One region of the Bradyrhizobium sp. AUGA SZCCT0169 genome, then DNA from elsewhere that is predicted to be linked to it. Evidence: predicted binding sites of a transcription regulator. Region 1 holds the regulator's gene; each other region holds the start of a gene.
The links. The regulator PhoB, encoded in region 1, activates phosphate uptake and scavenging genes when phosphate is short. The targets are predictions, from matches to a motif close to TGTCATNNANCTGTCAT.
Positions count from the first base shown of each region.

Region 1 (7,341 bases):
ACGTTGTTGTCATCGCCGGTCCAGGCCACGGTGCGGCCCTCGATCGAACCGCGATGCTCCTCGAACGTCATCAGGTCAGCCATCACCTGGCAGGGATGCGATCGCCGGGTCAGCCCGTTGATGACGGGCACGGTGGCGTTGGCGGCAAGCTCCAGCAGCGCATCGTGGTTGAGGATGCGGATCATGATCGCATCGACGTAACGCGACAGCACGCGCGCGGTATCGGCAATGGTCTCGCCGCGCCCGAGCTGCATTTCCGCGCCGGTCAGCATGATGGCCTCGCCGCCGAGCTGGCGCATACCGACGTCGAACGAGACCCGGGTGCGGGTCGACGGCCGTTCGAAGATCATCGCCAGCGTCTTGCCCTCGAGCGGCTTCTTGTTCTTCTCATGCGCCTTCAGCTTCGCCTTCATGGCGACGCTCAGGTCCAGCATGTTGCGCAATTCCTTCGGCGGCAGCTCGCTGATATCGAGGAAGTGACGTAGGGACTTGCTCATCACCCCGCCGCCTTCTTCTTGTCGCCCGACAGCGCGATGCAGGCGCGCTCGAGGCTTTGGACGGACTGCTCGATCTCGGCTTCGGAAACGATCAGCGGGGCGAGGAAGCGCACGACATTGTCGCCGGCGCCGACCGTCAGCAGCTTCTGGTCGCGCAGCGCGGCAACGAGATCGCCCGAGGGCACTACGGCCTTGACGCCGATCAGCAGCCCTTCGCCGCGCACTTCCGCGAGCACGGAAGGATAGCGATCGACCACGGAAGCGAGCTTCTGTTTCAGCAGCAGCGACACCTTCTGCACGTGGTCGAAGAAGCCGGGCTTGAGCATCACGTCGAGCACCGCGTTGGCGGAGGCGATCGCCAGCGGGTTGCCGCCGAAGGTCGAGCCGTGCGAGCCCGGCGTCATACCGGACGCCGCCTCTGCCGTGGCAAGGCAGGCGCCGATCGGAAAACCGCCGCCGAGCGCTTTTGCCAGCGACATGATGTCGGGGGTGACGCCGAGGCGCTTATAGGCAAACAGATCGCCGGTGCGGCCCATGCCGGTCTGCACCTCGTCGAAGATCAGCAGCAGGCCCTTGTCGTCGCACAATTGGCGCAGCGCCTTGTAGAACGCATGCGGCGCGCTGCGGACGCCGCCCTCGCCCTGCACCGGTTCGATCAGGATGGCGGCGGTCTCTGGCCCGATCGCCTTCTTGACCGCTTCGAGATCGCCATGCGCGACCTGGTCGAAGCCATCCAGCGGCGGACCGAAGCCTTCCAGATATTTGGCCGAGCCGGTCGCCGCCAGCGTGCCCAGCGTGCGGCCGTGGAACGCGCCCTCGAAGGTGACGATGCGATAGCGCTCGGGATGTCCCTTGGCGGCGTGATAGCGGCGCGCGACCTTGATCGCGCATTCCATCGCTTCCGCGCCGGAATTACAGAAGAACACCAGATCGGCAAAGCTCTGCTCGCACAGCCTTGCTGCCAGCTTGTCGCCGTCCGGGCTCCGGAACAGGTTCGACATGTGCCAGAGCTTGGTGGCCTGCTCCTGCAAGGCTGCGACCAGATGCGGATGGCAATGGCCGAGCGCATTCACCGCCACACCCGAGGTGAAGTCGAGATAGCGCTCGCCCGACGTCGAGATCAGCCACGCGCCTTCGCCGCGTTCGAAACCGAGATCGACTCTCGCGAAAACGGGAAGCAGATGCGACGGGGCGCTGTTGGTCATGGCCATCACTGACGGTTAGAGACCGGCCACATAGCGTGCATTGGTGCGAACGCGGCACAGCCGGTCTTGCGAAAACAAAACGTGCCGCCTTTTCGGGGCGGCACGTGACAGGCATTCTATGCTGGCTTTGGACCGTGTCAACACGCCTAAAAACGGCTTTCCTGCAGTGCAGGATAAAGCAATCCGTAGCATTCCGGTGCCGTGGAAAACTCTAATTGCAATGCATAAATACCGGAACATGTGGACGCACGGACGCGGACTCTTGCGCCAGAGTCCCGCCATATTGTAGCGTCTGGGCTGTCGGGTACGACATCTCGTGCGGAAGTACTGACCCCTAGAGTCCATTTTGTAAGGCGTAAACGTTCGGGCGGCTTTTATGCGCCCGGCGAGGGCTAAGGGATTCTGCCCGCTGGGATTTTTGAGAATTGGCATCGCCAGCGCTGCCCCCCAATTGGCCGGCTCTGTGCGAAGGGAAGAATGCGATGACGGTATTGACCTGGTCCGACGAGCGCGTCGAGCAGCTTAAGAAGCTCTGGGAGGGCGGACTTTCCGCCAGCCAGATCGCCGCGGAACTTGGAAATGTGACGCGAAATGCAGTGATCGGCAAAGTGCACCGGCTGGGTCTTTCCGGCCGTGCCAAGAGCCCGTCCTCGGCCGCGCCGCGTCAGCGCAAGGCGCGCCCCGCCCAGCAGATGATGCGGGTGGCGCGCCCGGTGTCGCGCGGCAACACCGCGCTGGCCCACGCCTTCGAGGTGGAGATGGAGCCGGATCCGGTCGCCTACGACAATGTGGTGCCGATGAGCCAGCGGCTGACGCTGCTCGAATTGAACGAGGCCACCTGCCACTGGCCGATCGGCGATCCGTCCAGCTCGGAATTCTTTTTCTGCGGCGGCAAGGCGCTCACCAGCCTGCCCTATTGCGCACATCACTCGCGCATCGCCTATCAGCCGGCCTCCGATCGCCGCCGCCCGGCGCCGAAGCCGACGCGCTAAGAGCGCGCGGCGTTACGACGAATATTTGCCGTCGTCCCGGCCTTGAGCCGGGACCCATAACCACCGATGGCCGTGGTTATGCTTGGCTGGAGCTCCAGCCTTTTTAGAGCAATCAATATTTGTGGTTATGGGTCCCGGCTCAAGGCCGGGACGACAGCGGATATTGCTGCGCCTTACCCGCCCTACTCGACCTTCGCGAAGCGGTCATCCAGCGCGTAGCCGGCGCCGCGCACGGTGCGGATCGGGTCCTGTTCGCGGCCGGGATTGAGCAGTTTGCGCAGGCGGCCGATATGGACGTCGACGGTACGCTCGTCGATATAGATGTCGCGGCCCCAGACGCTATCGAGCAGTTGCTCGCGGCTGAACACGCGGCCGGGATGTTCCAGGAAAAATTCGAGCAGGCGATATTCGGTCGGGCCGAGATCGATCGGACGGCCCGAGCGCGCGACGCGGCGCTTCTCGCGATCGAGTTCGATATCGCCATAGGTCAGCACGGTGGCCAGCCGCTCCGGGCTCGCCCGCCTGAGCAGGCCCTTCACCCGCGCCAGCAGCTCCGGCACCGAAAAGGGTTTTACGATGTAGTCGTCGGCGCCGGTCGCCAGCCCCCGCACCCGTTCGCTTTCCTCGCCGCGCGCGGTCAGCATGATGATCGGCAGCGCCTTGGTCTCCGGCCGCGCCCGCAAGCGCCGGCACAGTTCGATGCCGGACAGGCCCGGCAGCATCCAGTCCAGCACGATCAGGTCGGGCACCCGCTCCTTCAGCCTTGTATCGGCGTCGTCACCGCGGGCGACGGTTTCGACCTCATAGCCTTCGGCATCGAGGTTGTAGCGCAGAAGCGTGGTGAGCGCTTCCTCGTCTTCAACCACCAGAATGCGTGCGTTCATCTATGTCAGCCTCTTGATATCCAGTATTTTGACGCGGTTTGTTACGCGAACGTCTTCCGCTTCCAGTTTCGCATCTAGTTTCGATTCTAGTTTCCTGGCACCGTCGTGGCGAAATTGGTCATGTCGCCCTTCGGGCGCTTGTCGAGCATCTGCTGGCCTTCGATCATGTAGAACACGGTCTCGGCGATGTTGGTGGCGTGGTCGCCGATCCGTTCGATGTTCTTGGCGCAGAACATCAGATGGATGCAGAACGAGATGTTACGCGGATCTTCCATCATGTAGGTCAGGAGTTCGCGGAACAGCGAGGTACAGATGGCGTCGACTTCCTCGTCGCCCTTCCAGACCGCCATCGCCGCCGGCAGGTCGTGCGACGCGTAGGCGTCGAGCACGGACTTGACCTGCGACTGCACCAGATCGGTCATGTGTTCGAGACCGCGGATCAGCTTCAGCGGCTGGAAATCGTTCTCCAGCGCGGCGACGCGCTTGCCCATGTTCTTGGCGAGGTCGCCGATCCGTTCCAGATCGGTGGCCACCCGCATGGCGCCGACGATCTCGCGCAGGTCGATGGCCATCGGCTGGCGGCGGGCAATCGTCAGCACCGCACGTTCCTCGATCAGGTGCTGCAGGCGGTCGATCTCGACGTCGGACGCGACCACGCGCTTGCCAAGCGCGACGTCACGGCGGATCAGGGCATCGACGGATTCGGTGATCATGCGTTCGGCAAGGCCGCCCATTTCGGCGACCAGGCGGGTCAGTTCCTGAAGATCGCTGTCGAACGCCTTCGCGGTATGTTCTGAAGCCATTGTCTTCTCCTCGCGATGTGCGCTTAGCCGAACCGGCCGGTAATGTAATCCTGGGTGCGTCGATCGCTCGGCGAGGTGAAAATCTTGTTGGTGTCGTCGAATTCGACCAGATCGCCGAGATACATGAAGGCGGTCTTGTCCGAGACGCGCGCCGCCTGCTGCATGTTATGGGTCACGATGGCGATGGTGTAATCCTCCGCCAACTCCGTAATCAGTTCTTCGATCTTGGCGGTCGAAATCGGGTCCAGCGCCGAGCAGGGCTCGTCGAACAGGATCACTTCCGGGCGCACCGCGACGGTGCGTGCGATGCAGAGCCGCTGTTGCTGGCCGCCGGAGAGGCTGAGGCCCGATGCATTCAGCTTGTCCTTGACCTCGTTCCACAGCGCGCCGCCACGCAACGCCTTTTCGACGCGGCCGTCCATCTCGGATTTCGAGATCTTCTCATAAAGGCGGATGCCGAAGGCGATGTTTTCGTAGATCGTCATCGGAAACGGCGTCGGCTTCTGGAACACCATGCCGACCCGGGCGCGCAGCAGATTGAGATCGAGCTTGGGGTCGAGGATGTTGGTCTGGTCGAGCATCAATTGCCCGGTCGCCTTCTGGCCCGGATACAGATCGTACATCCGGTTGAAGATCCGCAGCAGCGTCGACTTGCCGCAGCCGGACGGCCCGATGAAGGCGGTGACTCTGTTGGTGCCGAGCGCGAGGTTGATGTTCTTCAGCGCGTGGTGCTCGCCGTAATAAAAATTCAGGCCGCGCGCGGTCACCTTCGGCGGCGCGTCGGGCAGCGCCACCTGGGGAACGGGTCCGTTCGCGCCACTCACGGATACAGAAAGATCGTTCATTTTGCTGTCCTCTCAGCGCCAAGGATGCGTGCGCCAATATTCAGGGCAAGTACGGTGAGGGTGATGAGCAGCGCCCCGCTCCAGGCGAGCTGCTTCCAGTATTCGTAGGGGCTCTGCACGAAGTTGTTGATGGTAACCGGCAGGTTCGCCATCGTCTTGGTCATGTCGAGGCTGAAGAACTGGTTCGACAGCGCGGTGAACAGCAGCGGCGCGGTTTCGCCGGCGACGCGGGCGGTGGCGAGCAGCACGCCGGTGATCAGCCCGGCGCGCGCGGCGCGATAGGCGATGCGCTTGATCACCAGCGAGCGCGGCAGGCCGAGCGCGGATGCCGCTTCACGCAGCGGGTTGGGCACCAGGCCGAGCATGTCCTCGGTGGTACGGACCACCACGGGAATGACGATCACGGCCAGCGCCAGACAGCCGGCAAAGGCCGAGAAGCCCCCCATCGGCACCACGACGGCGCCATAGACGAACAGGCCGATGATGATCGAGGGCGCGCTGAGCAGGATGTCGTTGATGAAGCGGATCACCGAGGTGAGCCGGTCATGCTTGCCGTATTCGGCGAGATAGGTTCCCGCCAGCATGCCGAGCGGCGCGCCGATGCCGACGCCGATCACGGTCATCATGATCGAGCCGATGATCGCGTTGCGCAGACCGCCATCGGTCGAGCCGGGCGGCGGTGTGTCCTGGGTGAAGACGGCCAGGTTGAGGCCGGCAAGGCCGTTGTAGAACAGCGTGAACAGGATCAGCGCGAGCCAGGTCACGCCGAACAAGGCGGCGCTGATGCAGAGGCCCCGGACGATGATGTCGCCACGGCGACGGGAGGCGTAAATCGGGTTCATGGCTCAGTTCCCCGCCTTCTTTTCCAGCCGCATCAGCATCAGCCGCGCGGCCGACAGCACGAAGAACGTCAGCACGAACAGGAGCAAGCCGAGCAGGATCAGGCCGGACTGGTGCAGGCCGTCGCTCTCGGCGAATTCGGATGCGATCGCCGCCGAGATCGTGGTGCCCGGCGCGAAGATTGAGGACGAGATCTTGAACGAGTTGCCGATGATGAAGGTGACCGCCATGGTTTCGCCGAGCGCGCGGCCGAGCGCCAGCATCACGCCGCCGATCACGCCGACCCTTGTGTAGGGGATCACGACATTGCGGACGACTTCCCAGGTGGTGCAGCCGACGCCGTAGGCGGCTTCCTTCAGCACCGGCGGCACCGTCTTGAAGACGTCGACCGAGATCGAGGTGATGAAGGGCAGCACCATGATCGCCAGGATCAGCGAGGCGTTGAACAGGCTGAGATAGGACGGGGGACCTGCGAAGATGGTGCCGAGAACCGGCACGCCGTCGAAGATGCTGATCATGAACGGCTGGAACGAGTTGGCCAAAAACGGGCCCAGCACGAAGAAACCCCACATGCCGTAGATGATCGAGGGAATGCCGGCGAGCAGTTCGACCGCGAGCCCGATCGGGCGGCGCAGCCAGATCGGACAGATCTCGGTCAGGAAAATCGCAATGCCGATGCCGACCGGAATGGCGATCATCATTGCGATCACGGAGGTGATCAGCGTGCCGTAGATCGGCCCGAGCGCGCCCAGCACCGGCGGATCGGCCGACGGCGCCCAGCGCGAGGTGAACAGGAACGAGAAGCCGTATTCCCTGATCGCAGGCCAGGCGCCGACGATCAGCGAAAGGATGATGCCGCCGAGAATGAGCAGCACCGAGATCGCGCAGGCGCGCGTGAGCCAATAGAAGGTAACGTCACCGAGCTTGAATGCGCTGAGGGCCTTGGCGCGATCGTAAGGTCCTGCAGCTTCCATCACGTCGCTCTGAACGGCCATGTCTGCCACGCCAATCCCCTGTACTATATAGCCCAACTGCCCCGGATCCGGCGCCGGTTTTGCACCGGACTCTTGAACCAAGGCTGGTGTCCACCAAGCCCCTTGGTAACCAGACCCGCCTGTATTCGCCCTCCTGCCCGGAGGGAAAGACCCAACCCGGAAAGACCCGGGTTGGGCAGAGTGGGAGCACGCTCCCATTGTCGCCGGGCCGAAACGCCGCCCGGTTCTTTGTTCTTAAATTCAGCTCTTGATCTCGGCCGACCAGGTCTTTTCGATCAGC
Region 1 covers NZ_JAFCMC010000012.1:182,722-190,062, reverse strand. The annotation lists gene argF (ornithine carbamoyltransferase) at 1-497, opposite strand, end outside; gene JQ609_RS16685 (aspartate aminotransferase family protein) at 497-1,702, opposite strand; gene JQ609_RS16680 (GcrA family cell cycle regulator) at 2,185-2,694, shown strand; gene phoB (phosphate regulon transcriptional regulator PhoB) at 2,877-3,578, opposite strand; gene phoU (phosphate signaling complex protein PhoU) at 3,665-4,381, opposite strand; gene pstB (phosphate ABC transporter ATP-binding protein PstB) at 4,405-5,226, opposite strand; gene pstA (phosphate ABC transporter permease PstA) at 5,223-6,068, opposite strand; gene pstC (phosphate ABC transporter permease subunit PstC) at 6,072-7,061, opposite strand; gene pstS (phosphate ABC transporter substrate-binding protein PstS) at 7,302-7,341, opposite strand, start outside.

Region 2 (7,341 bases), on a different contig from region 1:
GCAGTCACGGGCGCGCTGCGAGCCGAACAGGCCGTCGGCGATGGTGGCGCCGGTGCAGGCCAGCGGCAGATACGTCACCGCAATATGCGGATATTGTACGGCGAGCGCCAATGCGGTCCGCGTCTGGTAGCTGTAGAGCGAGCGGTGGCAGGCTGCATTGAGCCAGAGCGCGCTCTGCCGCTGCCAAACGGCCATCGTATCCGGCGCTTCACAGGCCCGTCCGCCTTTATAGCCGGCGCGGCTTGGACGGTAATATTGCGAGGCGGCCGTTCCCAGATAGGAGCGGAAACAAAAGCCTTCATCGGACAGCGCGATAGGCCGGTCCGGATTTCCCTCGCCGGAAGCGATGCTGTCGCCGAGGCCGGCGATGAAGATGTCGCGCACCGAGATCTCGGTGGCGACGCGCTGGCCGCCGTCCGAGCCGGCGGAGACGTCGACGCTGGCAACGGTGGTACGTCCATAGCGGACCCGGAAATTGACCGGCTCGGCGCAGTCGAAGGTGGATCCTTGCGGTCCGTCGCCATCGTCAAACGACCAGGCGCAGGTGGCGCCAACCGGAACCTGTCCCGTCAGGCGGACGGTGATGGGATGATCGATCGGGGTCAGATAGCTTTCCTTGACGTTATCGCGCGTGCAGGGCTCGCTGACGCGGCCGGCAAGATCGATGCAAAGCCGGTTCACGGTGTTTCGTGCCCAGCCGCGGCCGTCGCTTTGCAATCCCAGCGCCTGTTCGGCGGCCAGAACGCTGCGGCCGCGGCCACTTTCGGAATGCAGCTGAAAATCCCGTTCTTCCCGGAACAGGCGGAAGCGGTTGCGGACCTCCCACGAAATCTGCATGGCGCCTTGGGCGATCTGCGCTTCCGCAGGGGGAGGCGAGAGCGCCGCCAGCGCGCCGGCGAGCAGCGCGACTGATGTTATCGATCGAGGTAAAATTCCGGCCATGGCGCGTTTGACGTTAGCGGTAAGGCAGAAATAAGAGAATGAGGCAGCGCTAGCCCAAAAGTCCGGATAACGACAATAATTTTGCCGTTACCGGACACGCCGAGCTGGAACCACCGGGGCCAAGCGGCTGCTAGGACTGGCGGCTCTTGATCGGCTGCCGCACCCGGGCCGAGGCGGTGCAGGCTTCTGCGAGCCGTCGGCGTTCGTACCAAGGCTGCAACACACTGAGCCAGAGTTCGCGCACACCCATGATCGAGATCGAGATCGCGAACGGAAGCAGGAAATACAGGATCCGGAATACCACGAGCGTCGCCAGCAATTGTTCCTTGCCGAACTGGGGCAGCGCTACCAGCATCGCGGCGTCGAACACGCCGATGCTGCCCGGCGCATGGCTGGCGAAGCCGAGAAGTGTTGCGAGGATGAAGACCACCGCCAGCGAAACGAAATCGATATGGGGCTGCGTCGGCATCAACAGATACATCGCCAGCGCGCAAAATCCGAGATCGATCACGCCGATCGCGACCTGCAGCAGCGTCAGCCGCGCCGAGGGCAGCACCACCTTCCAGCCGTTCTGGCCGAGTTCGCGGCGGCTGTCTCCGGTGATCAGCCAGAGGAAATAGGCCGCGATGCCGGCGAGGCAGCCGAGTGCGATCAGCCGGTTCACCGATGGCGGCAGCAGGTCCATGGCCGTCGCCGCTTCGGGATGCCAGGCCATGCCCATGCCGAGCACGAACAGGTTGCCGAGCCAGAAGGTCAGGCCCGAGAGGAAACAGATTTTGGCGACATCGATCGCGCTCAGGCCGTAGTCGGAATAGATCCGGAAACGGATCGCGCCGCCGGTAAAAACGGTGGCGCCGATGTTGTGGCCGATGGTGTAGCTGGTGAAACTCGACAGCGCAGCGATGCGATAGGGGACGTGCGTCTTGCCGATGGTTCGCAGCGCAAAGAAATCATAGAAGGTCAGCGTGCAAAACGCGCCTACCACGCACAGTGCAGCCAGCGCGATGCGATGCGGCGCGATTTCCGTCAGCGCGGTCAGGATGATCGCGGTGTCGACCCCCTTCAGGGTGTTAACCAGATGGGTGACCGCAAGAATGATGATGAGGAGACTCGCAGCGATCCCTAGCCGTTTCCAGCCGATCTTCTCCTTGAAGCCACGCCCAAGCGTGGTCAGCAGCCGATGCATTCATCCTCCCGGCGGGATGGCAAAAGAAAACCTGTCAAACGAGGCGACAGGGACGGTCAGACGCACCGTGCGCGAAGACACATAAGCCAAAATCGAACCGTTGTGCAGCCCTTGACAAGCCTAGCATCTGCGTTCGTTCGGCAACCCTGTCATACGTCCTACATATCCGGCCGCGTTAACGATTGTGAGTCGCGGCCAGGCGTGTTCCCAACGCTCTCTTGCAAGCGCCGTTCCGCTGGTACCGGGGCCGCCTCGCGTAGATCGGCTTGAGAGGGACCGCGGTTTCGCATTCCCAGGCCGGGGGACGGTTATTCGGAGGCATCACGACCATGAACGGCTTGTTCATCCCAAATTGCGGACATCTAATATTACGCTGAGAGACAACTCGTGAAAGCGTCGCCGCCGAAGACGCCCGAGAAGGCGGCCGAAAAGCAGCTTAAACGGGGCTTTTTCTGTCATCTCGACGAAACGGACGCATGCCCGGAAAGGTGCTTCCGCTGCGGGGACCGGTGGGCAAGGCGGTCAATGGCCCGTCGATCGACGCCATCATCCAGAAGGCCGACCAAGTCGTGGACGAGGTCGCGGCCGTGCTGGATGCAACCGCTCAGCAATGTCGCCTGCGCCGCTGCGCTTGACGAGATCTCGCTGTGACCGTCCGGGCGGAAGCTGCCGCGCGACCATACGCTGGCGGAGCCCACGGTTGGTCTGCAGGCCGCGAGCTGATTTGTCCGGGTCATTGAGGCAAAACGCCGCGCGTGAAAATCGCGCGCGTTCTTGCGTCCGTGGCTGCGATTCTGGCCGGCCTCCCACTGCCGGTGCGGTACTCACCACCTGGGAATCAGTTCGCCGGTTCGTCGTTTCAGGTGACAGCGGAAATCACCGGGTGATGGCGGGAACCCGCAACCCGCACGCGAGGACGCGAAGCATTTATTCACCATCGGAGCAGACGAAACCGCGTCGGTTACCTCACATGCACCATTAGCGCCGTCATTACAGAGCGCTAGCAGGGGTCTGTGATGTATCAAGTTCTGAATTGCCTGGTCACCGAGCATGATTTGCGGCTGGTCGTTCTCGGCGGCATCATTTGCTGGCTCGCCAGCGCGGTAGCGGTCAGCCTGTTTCATCGGGCCCGGGCTTCTCACGGTCGCACCCGAGCGATCTGGGTCGGCCTTGATGCCGCGGTCGGCGGCTGCGGAATCTGGGCTACCCACTTCGTGGCGATGCTGGCCTACGATCCCGGCTCGGGGGCCGGTTACAATATTCCGGTCACGCTGTTGTCGCTGATCTTCGCCGTGTCGATCGCGGCGGCCGGCCTCAGCATCGCCCTGCTCAATGATCGCCGGTCGACGCTTGCGATGGGCGGTGCGGTTGTTGGCGCTGGCGTCGCAGCGATGCACTACACCGGCATGATGGCGCTCGAGCTTCCGGCGCGCATCGTCTGGTCGCCCGGCATCGTGCTGGCATCCGTCGTGTTCGGGAGCGTGTTCGCAGGCCTGGCGCTCGTTGTCGCCGCGCGCCGGGACGACCGCAAACATACCGTGGCTGCCACGGGCCTGCTGACGATCGCGATCGTTTCCCACCATTTCACGGCGATGGGCGCCGTGACGCTCGTTGCCGATCCGACCCTCGTCATCGATGAATTGACGATCTCACCGGCGGCGCTTTCCTTTCTGACCGCGGTGGCGGCGTTCGCCATTCTCGGCATAACGTTCGTGGCGGCGATACTCGATCGCCGTTCAAGCAGCGAGCTGCATCAGCAGAAGGTTCTGCTCGACTCGGCCATCACAAACATGTCGCAGGGACTTTGCATGTTCGATGCGGACGGCCGCATCATGCTGTTCAACCAGCGCTACAGCGAGATGATGGATCGGACCAATATGCCCCTGCAGGGCCGTTTGTTGGTCGACGTTCTCAAGGATCAGAAAGCGATCGGCAAATGGGACGGCGATCCGGATGAATTCTTCAACATTGTGGTGACCGCGGCGAAGGCCGGCGAGAGCCTGAACCGGGTCGTCACCCGCAACGGACGTTCGATCCGCGTCGTCGATCAGCCCAAAGAGGGCGGTGGTTGGGTCGCGACCTTCGAGGACATCACCGAATGGCAGGCGGCCCAGGAGCAGATCACGCATATGGCGCGCCACGACGCGCTCACCAATCTGCCGAACCGGACGCTTTTCCGCGAGCAGCTTGAGAAGGCGCTGCGCCTGGTCAAGCGCAGCGATCAGCTCGCGGTATTCTGTCTCGATCTCGATCATTTCAAGGAAATCAACGACTCGCTCGGTCATCCGGTCGGCGACGCGCTGCTGAGGGAAGTCGCCCGCCGGCTCGGCGAATGTGTCACCGAGCACGATACGGTTGCGCGACTTGGCGGCGACGAATTCGCGGTCGTGCAGTTCTGCAGCGACTGCGATCCGTCGGCGGTGGCCTTGCTTGCCAGCCACATCGTCGAGAAGATCGGCGAGCCCTACGATATCGGAGGGCACCAACTCGTCGTCGGCGTCAGCATCGGGATCTCGCTGGCGCCCGAGGACGGCAAGAACCCCGATGAGTTGCTGAAGAAGGCCGATCTCGCCCTCTATCGCGCCAAAGCGGATGGCCGCGGCACTTATCGCTTTTTCGAGAGCGGAATGGATGCCCGCGCCCAGGCGCGGCGCATTCTGGAACTGGATTTGCGCGCGGCGCTGCAGCGCGACGAGTTCGAGGTCTATTATCAACCGATCCGCGACGTCGCCAGCGACAGCGTCGTCGCGTTCGAGGCCCTGGTACGCTGGAACCATTCGCTGCGCGGCATGATCTCGCCCGCGAATTTCATTCCGCTGGCGGAGGAAACCGCCCTGATCATTCCGCTCGGCGATTGGGTGCTTCGGCAGGCCTGCATTGACGCCGCAGGCTGGTCCGAGGATATCACCGTCGCCGTCAATCTTTCGCCGGTGCAGTTCAAGAATTCGAACCTGATCTTGTCCGTCAAATCAGCGTTGCAGGCCGCCGGTCTTCCGGCACATCGTCTCGAACTGGAGATCACCGAATCGGTGCTGTTGCAGAACAGCGAGGCGACGCTGGCGGTTCTGCACGAGCTGCGCGGCTTTGGCGTCAGAATCTCGCTCGACGATTTTGGAACGGGCTATTCGTCGCTGAGCTATCTGCGCAGTTTCCCGTTCGACAAGATCAAGATCGACCGTTCGTTCGTCACTGAACTGGCCACGCGCGACGATTCCATGGCCATCGTCCGTGCCGTCACCGGATTGGGCAAGAGTCTCGGGATCGTCACCACGGCGGAGGGCGTCGAGACGGAGGCCCAGTTCGATCTGCTGCGCCGCGAAGGATGCACGCAGGCCCAGGGCTATCTGTTCAGCAGGCCGCGTCCCGCCGCCGAAGTGGCCGCGATGCTGTCGAAGCCGCGTGCGCGCATCGTCGCATAATCGCAGAGCGTTTTCGAGCGAAGTGGATACCGGTTCGCATAGCAATCAAGTTTACGCAGATTGCGTAGACTTATCTGCGGTAGAAAACGCGTCAAAAGAGGAATCGAGTTTGAAGTTACGCCTTACGCAGCGCGAAATGCGCGCCGCAGAACGCCATCGCGGCGCCGAGGCATAACGCCGCAAGTCCCGAAAGCACACCCGAAATCGTCGGGATCGGGCTCGGTGCGGAGGCTGCCTGGCCGGCGCCAGCCAGGATCAGCACGCCGACCGCGATCAGGAACTGGCGCATCCGCTGCGGGATTTGGCCGGACACCGCACTGTGCATCAGATTGGCGGTGAAATAGCCGCTGCAAAACCCGACGCTCGCAATCAGCCACCACGCAATGGCCGCGCCCGCGGGCATGAATTCACGGGTATCGGATCGCCACAGGCCGCCGAGGTCGAGGCCGTAGCGCGCGCCCAGCATGTGAACGGCAAGCGCCAGCAGCACCCCGGATATCATCGCGCCGGCCAGAATCAGGCGTCGCGGAAAATAGGTCGTCTCGGCCATGGCCTGCTTGTAAGGTAAAGCCGGCTGGCAGCGCAAGCTGCGCGCTCGGCCGCTACCGGGATTTTTCAATTGCCAACCTCGTTACCCAACAGGACGGAGACATCGGGGAGTAGCGCGCCCGAGACCCGCTACGTCTACAAGGCGTCGCTGATCGGATCGGCGCATGAATTCAAGCTGACCGATGCCGGCTTGTCGTGGCATATTTCGGGCAAGTCCGGTGTCTGGGACTATGCCGACATCGCGGCGATCCGCCTCAGTTACAAGCCGTCGTCGATGCAGTCCCGCCGTTTCCGCGCCGACCTCCAGGGCAGGGATGGTGGACGCATCACCATTCTCTCGACCACCTGGCAAACCGTCTCGCTGATGGTGCCGCAGGATCGCGACTATCGTGCCTTCATCACCGAGTTGCATCGGCGTATGGCGAAGGCGGGCAGCAAGGCCGCGTTGATCGCCGGTATCGGACGGATAACCTACGCCGCGGCCCTTGCGATGGTGACGTTGCTCGGCATCGCGATGGCCGGACTTCTGGTGCGCGCGTTCGCGACCGGTGAATGGTACGGCGCGTTGTTTCTGGTTGGCTTCGTCGCGCTGTTCAGCTGGCAGATCGGCGGCTTCATCAAGCGCAACCGGCCGCGCGCTTACGACTTCGATCATTTGCCGCAGGCGTTGCTGCCGTAGCTTGCGCAATCAAGCGCAATCAAATGTGACTTCGCCAAGCGCGCCGCATGCGGCATCGTGGCAATGCGTTCCCCGCGGTTGGATGAGCATTGCTGCGAGCATGAAGTGACGGATCGAAGCACGCGATTGCCGACCGAGGCCGAGATTGCCGCCATCGATGCGCAGCATTTGATCAGCACGCCGTTGAAGCCGGCCGATCTGCTGTTCGTGTTCGGCACCCGCGTCGATGTCGAAGAGCGCGTCGATGAAGCCTTCAGGCTGTGGCGGGACGGTTATTTTCGCTGGTCGATCGTCAGCGGCGGGATCACGCCGGGATCGGAGCGCTCGGAATGCGAAATCATTGCCGATGCGATGATTGCGCGCGGCATCCCGCCCGGACGGATCCTGCGGGAAGATCGCGCGATGAACACCGGCGAGAATGTGATCTTCTCGCTCCCGGTCATCGACGCCGCGCTTGGACTGACGAACATCCGCAGCGTAATTTGCCTCGGCAACACCTGGACCGCGCGCCGCTATCCGATGACGCTGCACCGGCACTGGCCGGAAGTGGAGAAAATGCTGGTCAC
Region 2 covers NZ_JAFCMC010000018.1:107,508-114,848, forward strand. The annotation lists gene JQ609_RS20825 (hypothetical protein) at 1-942, opposite strand, end outside; gene JQ609_RS20830 (YbhN family protein) at 1,073-2,128, opposite strand; gene JQ609_RS20835 (hypothetical protein) at 2,605-2,763, shown strand; gene JQ609_RS20840 (EAL domain-containing protein) at 3,145-5,547, shown strand; gene JQ609_RS20845 (hypothetical protein) at 5,663-6,097, opposite strand; gene JQ609_RS20850 (hypothetical protein) at 6,167-6,775, shown strand; gene JQ609_RS20855 (YdcF family protein) at 6,881-7,341, shown strand, end outside.
Region 2: a site for PhoB is predicted at 2,276-2,292, ahead of JQ609_RS20830 (YbhN family protein). Genes of this name have one in related genera too.

Region 3 (7,341 bases), on a different contig from region 1:
CAAGAATGAGACTTTCTGCCATTCCAGCACCCGGATCTGCTCGGCCAGCTGCAATCCAATGCCGCCGGCGCCGACGATGCCGATGATGGTGGCCGAGCGGGTGTTCGACTCGATGAAATAGAGCACCTGCCCTGCGATCACAGGCAGCACCTGCGGCATCAGCCCAAACCGTATTTCGTGCAGCGCATTGCCGCCGGAGGCCCGGATGCCCTCGACCTGTTTCTTGTCGGCGGCCTCGATCGCTTCGGAGAACAATTTGCCGAACGCGCCAAAGTCCGCCACCGCAATCGCCAGCACGCCCGCGAACGGCCCAAGCCCGACAACGTTGATCCAGACCAGCGCCCAGATCAGCGTGTCGACGCCGCGGATCGAATCGAGAAAGCGGCGGACCGGGAAGCGGAAGATGCTCGACGGCACGATGTTCTTTGCCGCCAGCAGACTGACCGGCAGCGCGAGCAACGCGGCAAGGGTGGTGCCCAGCAGCGCGATCGACAGTGTTTCACCGAGCGCAACGAGATAGACCGGGAGCGAACCGCCGGGATCGGGCGGGATCATCATCATCGTGATCCAGCCGAGCTGGCTCAACCCGGCCAGCATCCGCGCCGGCGAAAACTCCAGCTCTACCAGCCCGAACACGAAGATCCCGAATGCTGCGAGCAGCATCGCGGGGATCGCGAGACGGGAGGAAACCGGCCGGTCAAAAACCTCGGGATAGCGGCCGCGCAGCTCTCCGGAGTCCGGTGCAGGAAACCGTGTCATGCCCGTGCCTCCTTGCCGAACAGCCGCCCGCGCGCCCATCCGGTGCCGATATCAATCAGGAACACGGTGACAATGATCATCAGCAGGATCGCACTGACGTCGGAATAAAAGAACTTTCTGACGGCGACGACGAGTTCCTGGCCGATGCCGCCGGCTCCGACGAAACCCATCACCGACGCGCCGCGCACATTGATCTCAAAGCGCAGCAATGTGTAGCTGGCAAAACCCGCCGCGACCTGCGGCACGACGGCGAAGCGGATGCACGCGATCCAGCTCGCGCCGGTCGATCGCACCCCCTCGACCGGCTTCATGTCGATGTTCTCGACGATTTCGGAATACAATTTGCCGAGCGCGCCGACCGAATGGATCATGATGGCGAGAACCCCGGCCATCGGCCCGAGACCGAACGCAATCACGAAGATCAACGCGAACACGATGTCCGGAACGGTACGGCAGAATTCCATCAGGCGGCGAATGGTAAACCGCAGCCATGGCGCCGGCGAGGTATTTTCGGCGGCCAGAAAATTGAGCGCAAAAGCAAGGATCGCCCCGGCCAGGGTACCGACGTAACTGATCAGGACGGTCTCGCCGAGCAGCGCCAGCCATTTTTTCCAACCCCAGAACCACTCGCCGATATCGGACCAGACCCGCGCGCCGCTTTCCAGCGTGCCGATGCGGTCGAAGTAGCTGACGAAATTTCCGATCTTGTTGACGAACGTGACCGGATTCACCTCGGCGCCGATGGCGGCGATGACGAGAACGGCAAAGAATACCGCCGTTGCCAGCGTCATCCGCAGCCGCTTGCGCGCCACCGCCGCACGATAAGCGTCGTTGAGCACCGCGAGTTGCTGGGCTGGAAGGATGGATACGGCTGATGTCATGGAAGGCTGCTGTGCCGGTTATGTCCTGAACGGAAAAAGGCCGGGTCGCATGGACCCGGCCTGGTCTCGCTCCGCCGATCGATCAGGACGCCTTCTTCTTGCGAAGATTGTCCACGAACTTGATCAGGTCGATCATGCCGTCCCAATCCTTTGTCGTGGCGGGATTGAAGGCCTTTTTCTGGCCGTCGGAAAGACGCTCAAAGGCGGCCTTGTCCTTGGTCGGTGCATCCGCAAACGCCTTGGCGATGGCGGCCTTCAAATCTGCCGGAAGGTCCGAATTATAGGCATAGGGCCCATTGAGAATGGGCGCGGACTTATGGACGATCCGGAAATCATCCTTCTTCATCGCTGTGCCGTCGGCGTTCTTCAGCATGCCCTTGGTCAGCATCTGGGCCAGCGTGGAGTCGTCGTCGGTGGTCCATTGATTGGCGGCGACTTCGACGGTGCCCTGCGTGAGTGCCAGGATGGCATTCTCATGGCTGCCGCTGAACACGACCTTGCCAAAATACGTGTCGGCATCGGAGACGCCCAGCTTGTCGAGTTCGAAGCGCGGCACGTTGTTGCCCGACGTCGAATTCGGATCGACCAAAGCCAGATTCTTGCCCTTCAGCTGGTCGATGTTCTTGTACGGGCTCGACGCCTTGACGAAGAACACCGAGTAATAACCCGTAGAGCCATCGGCATTGATGTCGTTGGCGAACGCGTCGGTCTTGACGCCGGTCATCCGCGCGCGCGCGAACGACGCCGAGCCGTAGCTGGCGATATGGATGTTGCCGGAACGCTGCCCTTCGATGACGGCGGCATAATCGTTGGCAATGCGCAGCGTGACTTTCACGCCGAGCTCCTTGGAGAGATAGGCGACGAACGGCGCCCAGCGTTCGGTCACGCCCGAAGCGTTTTCCGCCGGCACGACGGCGAAGGTCAGTTCCGGATATTTGCCCTTCCAGTCCTGCGCAGAAGCGGCGGAGGCCGAAAACGCCAGCGCGGCCGCGCCGGCCAGAACGATACGACGATTGATCATGGTGTGCCCTCTTGTTGTGTTACGCATTTTTTCGGCGGTTTGCAGCTTTGCAAGCGGCCGCCCTGTTACAGACGAAACGCTCAGGCCGCCGCCGCAGTGCCCAGCTCAGGGACGGCGGCTCCATCGGGCGCATGTGCGGGTGCTGCGCCCATGACGTCGTTGGCTTCGAGATCGTAAAGCTCGCGCGCAATGAGGTCGGTCAGCGTCGCCGGCGCCCCGTCGAACACGATGCGACCCGCGGACATGCCGATCAGGCGGTCGCAATAGGCTCGCGCCAGATCGAGTGAATGCAGATTGCAGATCACGGTGATGCCGAAATGCTTGTTGATGCGCAGCAGTGCATCCATCACGATCCTCGTGTTGCGTGGATCGAGCGAAGCGATCGGCTCGTCGGCGAGAATGATATCCGGCTCCTGCACCAGCGCACGCGCGATCGCGACCCGCTGCTGCTGACCTCCGGAGAGCTGGTCGGCGCGCTGGGCTGCAAGCGAAGCCATGTCGAACTGCTCGAGCGCCGACATCGCCAGCGCCTTGTCCCGTTCGGGCCAGGTTTGCGTCAGCGAACGCCAGGACGGGATTTCGGCGAGCCGCCCCATCAGCACATTGGTCAGCACATCGAGCCGGCCGACCAGATTGAACTGCTGAAAGATCATCGCCGAGCGCGCGCGCCACTGCCGCAAATCCTTGCCGCGCAGCGCGGTCACGTCGACGCCTTCAAACAGGATGCGGCCTTCGGAAGGCTCCGCGAGGCGATTGATCATCCGCAGCAGCGTCGACTTGCCGGCGCCGGAGCGGCCGATCACGCCGACGAAGCTGCCGGGCGCGATTGAGAATGACGCATCATCCACTGCGGCTTTTGTGCCGAAACGGCACGTCAAACCTTCCACTACCAGCATGCAATGCTCCAGAATCCCACTCGTGGATCATCGCTAGCGATTGGACTTTACAGTTGTGTGACAATCACGCTGCGGTGCGGCGTCGTCCACACCCTCATCGCCCACGCGATATCCGTCATGCAACCGTCACGAAGATGTCATCATGCCCATTGATGACGTGCCATCGTGACACCACCTTTGTCGCGGAGAGACGCCCGTATGGCCGGCAAAATGCTTTCAGTCGACCCGACCGTCGATCCCACGGCGAAATTGCACGACACCCGGCTCGGTGCCTATTGCGAAGTCGGCGCGCGCACGATCCTGCATGAAGTGTCGATAGACGACTATTCCTACGTCGTCAATGACGCCCAGATCACCTACACTTCCATCGGCAAATTCTGCTCGATCGCGGCAATGACCAGGATCAATCCGGGCAATCACCCGATGCACCGCGCGACTCAGGCGCACTTCACGTACCGGGCCAGGGCCTATTTTTCCGGCGAGAGCGACGACGCCGCGTTCTTCGAATGGCGGCGCGCGCACCAAATCCATATCGGCCATGACGTCTGGATCGGCCATGGCGCGATCATCCTGCCCGGCCGCAACGTCGGCACCGGCGCCGTGGTCGCCGCCGGCGCGATCGTGACCAAGGACGTCCCGGCCTACACCATCGTCGGCGGCAATCCGGCGCGGCCGATCAAGCGGCGGTTTTCGGAAGAGGTCGCCGGCCGGCTCGCCGAGCTTGCCTGGTGGAATTGGGACCATGAGACGCTGCGCTGCGCCCTGCCCGATTTCCGCAAGCTCACGGTAGAGGATTTTCTGGCAAAATACGAAGCAGGCACGGGCTCGGTCCGCGCGCAGATCAGGCATCAGGGGGCAGCATCGTGACTGACATTTTCATCGAAGGCGGCCGGGCCCTGCTCGGCCAAGAAATCCACGAGGCCTCGCTGCGGATCGCTGGCCGTGACATCAGCGCCATCGGCGTCGACCAGGGCCGCGCTTCGCTGGGCATCGACGCCGGCGGCTTGCTGGTGTTGCCGGGGATCGTCGATCTTCATGGCGATGCGTTCGAACGGCAGATGATGCCGCGCCCGGGCGTCGATTTCCCGATCGACGTCGCCCTTGGTGACAGCGACCGGCAGGCGATCAGCAACGGGATCACCACCGTCTATCACGGCACGACGTGGTCGTGGGAGCCGGGCCTGCGCTCTGGCGATAATGCAAGGCGGCTCCTGGAAGCGATCGAGTCGATGCGGCCGCAGCTTTCGGCCGACACCCGCTTCCATCTGCGTCACGAGACCTACAATCTCGACGCCGAAGCCGAGATCATCGAATGGTTGTCGGACGGGCGCATCGACCTGTTCGCGTTCAACGACCATATGGATGCGACGGTCGCCAACCTCGACAAGCCGCAAAAGCGCAGCCGCATGGTCGAGCGCACCGGGCTTTCGAACGAGGCGTTCGATTTGCTGGTGGCGAGCGTCGTCGGCCGCGCGCACGAGGTGCCGGCCTCGATCGCCCGGCTGGCGAAAGCGGCGCGTGACGCCAACGTGCGCATGCTTTCGCATGACGACGAGAGCCCCGAGATGCGGAAGGCGTTTCGGGCGCAGGGCGTCGGCATCGCCGAGTTTCCGGTCAACGAGGAAACCGCACGTGAGGCGGCAGAGGCCGGCGACTTCATCGTGTTCGGCGCGCCCAATGTCGTCCGCGGCGGCAGTCATACCGGCTGGACCAAGGCCTCCGACATGATCGCCAAGGGCTTATGCTCGGTGCTGGCGTCGGACTATTATTATCCGGCGCAGCTATTGGCAGCGTTCCGTCTTGCTGCGGATGGCGTGCTGCCGCTGGCCGAGGCCTGGCAGCTGACATCGTCAGCCCCCGCCCGCGCCGCCGGCCTCACCGATCGCGGCGTTCTCGCCGCCGGCCAGCGTGCCGACATCATCTTCGTCGATGACAGGGTGCCGTTGCGGCCGCGTGTCGTCGCCGTCATGGCCGCGGGACGCCTCGTGCATCTGACAGAGGCTGGCCGCCTGCGCAGTCCCTCAACGGCGCCGCGCAAGACGGTTGCGGCCGCCTGACGCGCCGAGTCTTTTGTCTTGACGCGTTTTCTTCACGCGAACCGGGCTCCACTTCGCTCGAAAACGCTTTAGTCTGCACCGATGTCGAATTATCCGCGTTACGCGATCTACTACGCCCCGGCGCAGGCCAGCGATCTCAACCGCTTCGGCTCGCAGTTGCTTGGCTATGACGCCTTCGGCGGCGAAGACCTGCCGTTTCCGGTAGATGTCGCCAGCGCTGCGCCGGATTGGCAGGACCTGACCGCCGATCCCCGCAAATACGGCTTTCACGCCACGCTGAAGGCACCCTTCTCGCTGGCACAAGGCAGGACTGAAGCAGAACTCCTCGCGGCGTGTGCCGCCTTCGCCGCAACGGCCCGGGCGATTCCAGTGATCAGGCCGGTGGTCGGCTCGATCAGCGGCTTCATTGCTGTCATCCCGGCAGAGCCGCCGCGTGATTTGATCCGGCTTGCGGCCGACAGCGTCAGCGAATTCGATATGTTCCGTGCGCCGCTCACTGAAGCGGACCGTGCGCGCCGCAATCCTTCCCGCCTGACATCGGCGCAGCGCGCTCATCTCGACCGCTGGGGCTATCCCTACGTGATGGAAGAGTTTCGATTCCACATGACGTTAACAGGCCGGCTTGACGCAAGCCGGCTGGAGACCGTTCTGGCGATGCTGAGGAATAGGTTTTCCACGCTCGGCCTCGATACGCTCGCGATCGACCGGCTCGCGCTATTCCGTCAGGACAGCGCGGATTCCCGCTTCCGGATCGCCAGGCAATTCGTCCTCATGCCAGGCCAGGGTTAGGCGCAACCGCATTGCCGCCGCGTCAGGCGGATCAGATGTGTTGAGACAGCACTTGCTTCTGCCGTCCATCCGGCCGCGGGTCGATATCCACCGACCATAGATCCAGATTGTCGACATCCTTCAAGGTCACCGTCATGACCTCCGATTGGCCATCGATATCAACCCGGCCGAAGAACTGAAGTCCGAAACACGGCGCGAGGTTTTCGCCCTGCTCCGCGCTGCAGCCTTTTTGGAACGCCACCGCCGGTCCGAACGTATTGTCCAGCGGGGCCGGCGCCCAGGTCCCCGCATGCAGCGGTCCGGAGACGAACTCCCAGAACGGCTCGAAATCCTGAAACACCGCGCGGTTCGGATGGTAGCGATGTGCGGCCGTGTAATGCATGTCGGCCGTCAGCCACACGGTGTTGCTGATGCCCATGCGTTTCATGAAGGACAGCAGATCGGCAATCTCGCATTCGCGCCGCTCCGGCGGGCCGTCGCCAAGCGCGATCGCATCCTCGCTGATCAATCCGATCGGCATGTCGGCGGCGATGACCTTCCAGGTCGCATCGGACGCCGTGAGTTCACGCTTCAGCCAGGCCAGTTGCGCCGGGCCGAGAATGCAGGTGTCGCTGCGGTCGTCGCGATTATTCCACGTCGAATCGCGGTAGCTGCGCATGTCGATCAGAAAGACGTCGAGCAGCGGCCCATAGGCGACCTTGCGATAGATCCGCCCCGCCTGCCCAGCCAGGTTGCGGATCGGCATGAATTCATGGAACGCGCGGGCCGCCCGCGCCACCAGGTGAGAGCTGCCGTCTTCGGCGTAGCCGGTCTCGTCGGCGGTGCCGATCGGCGCCCAGTCATTGGTCACTTCATGATCGTCCCACTGCGCGAGCATCGGCACTTGCGCGTTGAAGGCGCGCAGATTCTCGTCGAGCAGATTGTATTTGTAGTTGGCG
Region 3 covers NZ_JAFCMC010000020.1:21,175-28,515, forward strand. The annotation lists gene phnE (phosphonate ABC transporter, permease protein PhnE) at 1-759, opposite strand, end outside; gene phnE (phosphonate ABC transporter, permease protein PhnE) at 756-1,640, opposite strand; gene phnD (phosphonate ABC transporter substrate-binding protein) at 1,723-2,661, opposite strand; gene phnC (phosphonate ABC transporter ATP-binding protein) at 2,742-3,557, opposite strand; gene JQ609_RS21650 (chloramphenicol acetyltransferase) at 3,756-4,424, shown strand; gene JQ609_RS21655 (alpha-D-ribose 1-methylphosphonate 5-triphosphate diphosphatase) at 4,421-5,614, shown strand; gene JQ609_RS21660 (DUF1045 domain-containing protein) at 5,696-6,403, shown strand; gene JQ609_RS21665 (alkaline phosphatase) at 6,435-7,341, opposite strand, start outside.
Region 3: a site for PhoB is predicted at 3,671-3,687, ahead of phnC (phosphonate ABC transporter ATP-binding protein). Genes of this name have one in related genera too.

Region 4 (7,341 bases), on a different contig from region 1:
TAAATACGGCGACGACATGAAGAAGCGGAACGTGGAATTCCTCGCAGGGCTGGAGGCTACGAATATTCCGCAAGCGGCGAAGGCCGAGCTGAAGCAGAAGCTTGCCGACTATCAGCGCGATTTCGAGGCCTGGATGGTGCAGGCCCTGATGCTTGCCGGTGAACTCAAGGCGATGTCGGAGGCCTTTGCGGCGGTCGAGCCGGTCATCGATGAGGTATCGAAATCGGTCAACGGCATCAAGGCCGAGGCCGACCGCCTGAACGTCGCCGAACGCGACAGCATTCAGCGGATGATCGAGATTGCCATCCTGATGATCGCCGTGTCGGTTCTGGCGGCGGGCTTCTTCATCGGCAGGTCGGTTTCAAAACCGCTGTCGGCGATGAGGGCGGCCATGATTGAGCTTGCCAAGGGTAATTTCGCCATCGTGCTGCCGGGTCTTGGCCGCGCCGACGAGATCGGGGAAATCGCCCAGGCCGTGGAAACCTTCAAGGTCAACGCCGAGCAGAAGGCACGCGACGAGGCGGATGCCAAGATCAGGCAGGACCAGATCGCCGCCCAGGAGCGCAAGGCCGACATGATCAAGATGGCGGACGCGTTCGAAGGCGCGGTCGGCGAGATCGTCGAGACGGTGTCGTCGGCATCGACCGAGCTGGAAGCTTCCGCCGGCGTGTTAACGTCGACTGCCATCCGTTCGCAGGAATTGACCACCATGGTCGAGGCCGCTTCCGAAGAAGCCTCCGCCAATGTGCAGTCGGTGGCCTCCGCCACCGAGGAACTGACCTCCTCGGTCAACGAGATCAGCCGCCAGGTGCAGGAATCGGCGCGGATCGCCAATGAGGCCGTCGGCCAGGCGCACCAGACCAATGATCGCGTCGGCGAATTGTCCAAGGCCGCCGCGCGTATCGGCGATGTCGTCGAACTGATCAACACCATCGCGGGACAGACCAATTTGCTGGCGCTGAACGCGACGATCGAGGCGGCGCGGGCGGGCGACGCGGGGCGCGGGTTTGCCGTGGTGGCGTCCGAGGTCAAGGCGTTGGCCGAACAGACGGCGAAGGCAACCGGCGACATTGGCCGGCAGATCGCGGGCATCCAGTCTGCGACCGAGGATTCGGTAAGCGCCATCAAGGACATCAGCGGCACGATCGAGCGGCTGTCGGAGATTTCGTCGACGATCGCTTCCGCCGTGGAAGAGCAGGGTGCGGCGACGCAGGAAATTTCGCGCAACGTGCAGCAGGCGGCACTGGGAACGAGCCAGGTCAGCGCCCACATCACCGACGTCCGGCAGGGCGCCAGCGAGACCGGGGCGGCCTCGGAGCAGGTGCACTCGGCGGCGCAATCGCTGTCGGGCGACAGCAACCGCCTGAAGCTCGAAGTCGGCAAATTCCTGAACTCGGTGCGGGCGGCCTGACACCGCCACCGATTTCAGCAGTGGACGATCGCGGCGGGCCCTGAACCGGCCGCTCGCGGCGATCGTCAGCCCCATCAGCCGCGATCCCGCCGCGGCGCTGCCTCACCGAAACCCCAATCGAACCAGTTCCTCGCTCGCAACGTCTCATCACCAGGGGTGGTGGGAGTTTTTTTGCGTCGCCGGTCAGCAGGCGGCCTTAGGAGAGGGAAACCAATGCGATTTTCAGCCAAGTGTTCAGCCAAGTGCCTTGTGACGACCAGCCTCGTCGTGGTTGCGGCGTTGGCCGCAGCACCGGTGCGGGCGGCCGATGTATCAGCCAGTTCGGCCGTCGATGCCGTCACCGTCTATCCCGACGGCGCCAGCATCACCCGGGTCATCACCGTCGATCTTCCGGCCGGCGACCACTCGGCCGTGCTGAAGGATTTTCCGCTGACGCTGGATCCGTCCTCGCTGCGGGTCGAGGGCGAGGCGGGGGCAAAACTCACCATTGGCGCCATCGATGCCAAGCCGCCGCGCGCGGCGCCGCCGGTCAATCTGCCCGAACTCGACAAGCGCATCGAGGCGTTGAAAGACCAGCGCGCCGATCTGCAGGGCGCGATCAATTCAGCCGCGGCGCGACGCAAATTCGCCGAGCGGTTTGCCGATGCCTCGCCGGCCGGGATCGGTGACAAGGGCGAGGCGCGTCCCATTGCCGAATGGCGCGCGGCCTTTGCCGCCGTGGCCGAGGAAGTCGCTACCGCCGACAGCGCGATCCGCGACGCCGAACGCAAGCAGCGCGAGCTCGACCGCGAAATCGCGCGGCTGGAAGCCGACCGGGCGCAGAAGCCGCCGAGCAAGCTCGAGGTCCGGATCGAGCTCGCCGCCGCGGCTGCGACCAAGGCCACGCTGCGGGTGACCTACGCGGTGCGCAACGCGCGCTGGACGCCGCTGTACGATGCCCGTCTCGACACCGGCGCCAGAGACCGCAAGCCCGCGCTCGAACTGGTGCGCCGCGCCGAAATCACCCAGAACACCGGCGAGGACTGGTCGAATGTCGCGCTTGCCGTTTCCACCGTGCGCACCGCGCGCGGCGGCAAGGCGCCGGACCTGAATTCGCTGATCGTGCAATATCCGCCGCCGCCGCGGGCTGCCGCATCCGTCAGCGGCGGCATGGATGCCGCCAAGCCATTGGTACGCGCGGCGCCCGCGCAACGGGCGCCAGAGGCAATGTCCGAGCGTGCCGACGAGCAGCAGGCCGCCGCCGAAGTCAGCGGCTTCCAGGTGGTGTTCAAAATTCCGGGCCGTGTCAGCCTCGGCGCCAGCGAGGGCGCAAAGAGCCTGCGCGTCTCCTCTGCGATCATCGCGCCCGATCTTGCGGTCCGCGCGGTGCCGGTGCTGGATCCGACCGCGTTCCTGGAAGCCAGCTTCAAGCAGACCGAAGACGCGCCATTGCTGCCCGGCCGTGTCGCGATCTATCGCGACGGCGTGTTCGTCGGCCGCGGCCAGATGGCCGCCGCCGGCAAGGACGAAACCGTCCGCCTCGGCTTCGGCGCCGACGACAAGATCAAGATCGAGCGCACGACAATCAAACGCAACGAGGGTTCGGCCGGCCTGATCGTGACCACGTCGAAGACCGACGAGCGCTCGTTCAAGACCACCATCCGCAACGGCCACGACTTCCCGATCAAAGTCGCGGTCGAGGATCAGCTGCCGGTCAGCGAGAACGAAGACATCCAGGTCGAAATGCTGTCATCCTCGACGCCGCCGACCACGACCAACCTGCGCGACAAGCGCGGTGTGCTGGAATGGGCCTTCGAGGCCAAGGCCGGCGAAGTCCGCGACATCGGCTTTGCCTGGCGCGTGCGCTGGCCCAAGGACAAGGGCGTGGTCATGAACCCGGCGGGCTAGCTCGTCATGGCCGGGCGTAGCCGTCTGAAGCACGGCGTCGCTTCCGCTCGCCTATGTCCCGGCCATCCACGTCTTCGTCATGGAGGCAAGCAAGACGCGGATGCCCGGCACAAGGCCGGGCATGACGGAAGGTGAGCAAAGGCCGTGGGGTGCTGGTCTGCATCCCGCGGCCTTGCCGCAGCTTGCGACTTCCTCTCTGATATCGGCATCAAGCTAAGGACCGCCCAACAGGTCCCGCGAACAGGGAGAAGCCACCGATGCCATACCAACACATTCTCGTCGACGATCCCCGGCCGCGGGTCCGGCGCATCACGCTCAATCGTCCCGAAAAGCGCAACGCGCTCAACAACCGCCTGCGGGCGGAAGTGTTCGAGGTGCTGGAACAGGCCGATCGCGATCCTGACATTTCGACCTCGATTATTCGCGGCGCTGGTCCCTGCTTTTCCGCAGGGTACGATTTGTCGGCGGATAACCGCGTCGATCAGCCCTATCACTCGGCTGCCGGCCCTGGCCAATGGTCGCGGCACGTCGTCGAGGGCTGGTTCGGGATCTGGGATCTTGCAAAACCCGTGGTGGCGCAGGTGCACGGCTATTGCCTTGCCGGCGGCACGGAGCTCGCGACCGCCTGCGATATCGTCTATGTCGCGGACGATACGCAAATCGGCTATCCGCCCGTGCGGCTGATGTCGCCGCCCGACATGCAATATCACCCCTGGCTGGTCGGCATGCGCCGCGCCATGGAGCTGATGCTGACCGGGGACGCGATGTCCGGCCGCGAGGCCGCCGAATGGGGCTTTGCGACGCGGTCGTTTCCGCTCGAAGAGTTAGATACGCGCACGCTGGATTTCGCCGAGCGCGCCGCCAAAGTGCCGATTGAATTGCAGCAGCTCAACAAGCGCTCGGTGCACCGCGCGATGGAGATCATGGGCGCCCGCGCCGCGATGCGCGCCGGCACCGAAATCCAGGCGCTGGCGTTCACGACGGAAGCTTCGCGCAACTACATGTCGACATTCCGCCGCGACGGATCGAGCGTAAAGTCACAGCTCGACCAGCGCGACACGACGTTTGGTGATTATCGGACGCGGAAGGAGTAGGTCTCTTCTTACCTCTCCCTGCTTGCGGCCCGCTTGCGGGGAGAGGTCGAAGTTCGCGATAGCGGATTTCGGGTGAGGGGGTACAGGTCTATCAACTGACACTGCTTTCGCGGTGAGAGCCCCTCACCCCGACCCTCTCCCCGTGAAGAACGGGGAGAGGGAGACCAGAGAGCTCACTTCGCCTTCAAAAACTCACCCACTTCCAGCAGCACGAACTCGTTGTCGTCGGCCTTGTTCGGATCGCGGCTCGAGGAGAACGGCAGATTGTTGTCGTTGCCGACGATGATGTGGGTATCGTCGACGCGGTCGACGTTTTCGATGGTGAAGAACGGGAACGTCAGCACGCCGTCATTGAGCGGCTTCCTTGCCTTCTTGTCGGGATCGCGGACCTTCATCAGGTCGATATAGGCGATCTTGCGCACCGGCTTGCCGGCATTGGCGTCGTTAAGCTCGACCTTGTAAACGCGCTTGAATTTGGCGAGGTCGGGGAAGCAGCTTTCGCCGCGGGTGCCTTGCGGGCAGGCCTTGTCCGCGGTGCCTTCGCCATTGTCGCGCTCGATGATCAGTCCGGAGGAGGCGTCGATCATGTTGAAGTCGCCGATGGCGTGGCCGTTGGCCTCGAACACATAGTGCCAGTAGCGCCCGGTGAATTTTTCGGCCGCGACGTCGAATTCGAGAATCCGCGCGGCTTCCTTGCCGTCGACCTTTTCAACGTCCTTTTTCTCGGCGTCCCACAGCGGGCCTTCCAGCAGGCCGTAGAGGAACTTGCCGTCCTTCGATCCGCCAAAGCCTTCATAGCCCTTGGAGCGGCGCAGGTTGACGGTGGTGTAGCTGGCGCCCGGCGCGCCCGGCGACTGCACCGACCAATGGTCCGGCGAACGCACCGGCTTGCCGTCGGCGCTGGTGTCGAACACGGCGAGCACTTTTCCGGTCTTGTCGGCTTTCAGGATATAGGGACCGAATTCATCGCCGATCCAGAAAGTGTCGCCGATGATCTGGAAACCTTCGGTGTCGAAGTCGGCGCCGGTGAGGTAGCGCTTGGCGGTGGCTTCGTGCATGATGCGGAACGGCACCTTCTTGTCGGGGTCATGCAGGAAGACGGTTTCCTGGCGCTCGATCGTGCCGGTCGCCCAGTCGATCTTGTGCCGGTTCAGGTACAGCATCGAATCCGGCGAGTTGTAGCGCGAGCCCATGCCGTTGTCGGTGAGCACCCAGAACGAGCCGTCAGCCATCACCTTGATGCCGGAATGGCCCTGCAGCGGCTGGCCCTTGAACGGCAGCGAGACGCCGGTCGGGCGCTCATAGGATTTTCCCATCACGCTGCCCAGCGCATCGATCCGGCGGCCGGTGGTGTATTTGCCGGCATTCTTGAGGTCATCCGGCGCGTCGGCGGGGGCCTCGACAAAGGATTGCGCTGATAGCACGGCGTGGCCCTTCAGCGTGGCCGGAAACTCGCCTTCGCCTTGCGCAAACGCGGCACCTGTAACCAGAAAGACCGAGGCGACGGAACAGAGCAGTGACATGCGCATGGTAATATCTCCTGTGAGAAACGATGCCGTGTTCTCCGGGGAGCGTGTAACAGCCACCTGACAGTTTTATGAAACACCGGTGATGCCGTTGGATAAAGTTGCGGCCTTACGCCGCCCGCGCGAACGAGGATACTTGGGCGGATCCTTGGGCGGCTACCGGGTCGCGACCGGCCGCATGGTCTGCGGCAGCAGGAACGGCACGCCATGGTCGGTATACTCGACGGTGACGTCCACTTCGAAGATGCGGCGGATGGTTTCGGCCGTGATGGCGTCGGTGCGGCCGCCATCGATCGCCAGCCTGCCGCGGTGCAAGAGCACGATCCGGTCGGCGAAACGCATCGCGAGATTGAGATCGTGCAGCACCGCGATCACGGCAGTGCCGCCCCGCGCGCGCAGCTTGGCGGTTTCCACCAGGTCGATCTGGTGGCGCATGTCGAGGCTCGAGGTCGGCTCGTCCAGGAGCAGCAATCCCGGCCCGTGCTGCGCCTCGCCGCAGGCGAGCTGCACCAGCACGCGGGCAAAATGCGCGCGCTGTTGCTCGCCGCCGGACAAGGTCGGCAATTGCCGGTGGCTGAACCGCTCCAGCCCGACCTCATGCAGCGCCGCATCGACCAGCCGCTGCGCGGCGGCGCGGCTGTTGTCGCCCGCGCCCATCGCGACGATCTCCCCGACCGTGAACGGGAAAGTGACGTTGACGTGCTGCGACAGCATGGCGCGATGCTGGGCCAATTGGCGCGGTCTGTAGGCGTCGATGCCGCGCTGCTTGAGTTCGACATGGCCGCGGGTCGGCCGGAGGTCGCCAGACAGCATCCGCAACAGCGTTGATTTACCCGCACCGTTGGGCCCGACGATCGCGACCATCTCGCCGGCGGACACGCGCAGGTCGATGGCGTCGACCAGGGTCGCGTCGCCGATCCGCAGCGACACCGACCGTGCTTCGAGCATCGGATTCATAGTCCGACCAGCCCGCGCTGGCGCAGCAGCATGGCGAGGAAGAATGGCGCGCCGACCGCAGCAGTCAGGATGCCGATCGGCAATTCGGCAGGCGCAACGATGGTGCGCGCCAGCGTATCGGCCCCGACCAGCAGGATCGCGCCTGATAATACAGAGGCGGGCAGCAGCAGCCGGTGCGCCGGCCCGATCACCAGCCGCAGCAGATGCGGCACCACGATGCCGATAAATCCGACGACGCCGCAGATCGACACCGCAACGCCGGTCATCGCCGATACCAACACGATCGAAATCCGCTTCAGCCGCTCGACATCGACGCCGCTGTGAAACGCCTCGGCCTCGCCGAGCACGAGCACGTCGAGCCCGCGGCCGATCCACAGGCAGGCGATCAGCGCAAACAGCAGCACCGGCGCCAGCGTGGCGACCTTGGGCCAGGTCGCGCCGCTCAGCGATCCCAGTAGCCAGAAGG
Region 4 covers NZ_JAFCMC010000010.1:139,114-146,454, reverse strand. The annotation lists gene JQ609_RS14620 (methyl-accepting chemotaxis protein) at 1-1,411, shown strand, start outside; gene JQ609_RS14615 (mucoidy inhibitor MuiA family protein) at 1,625-3,298, shown strand; gene JQ609_RS14610 (enoyl-CoA hydratase-related protein) at 3,556-4,392, shown strand; gene JQ609_RS14605 (esterase-like activity of phytase family protein) at 4,566-5,921, opposite strand; gene JQ609_RS14600 (heme ABC transporter ATP-binding protein) at 6,075-6,875, opposite strand; gene JQ609_RS14595 (iron ABC transporter permease) at 6,872-7,341, opposite strand, start outside.
Region 4: a site for PhoB is predicted at 5,979-5,995, ahead of JQ609_RS14605 (esterase-like activity of phytase family protein). Genes of this name have one in related genera too.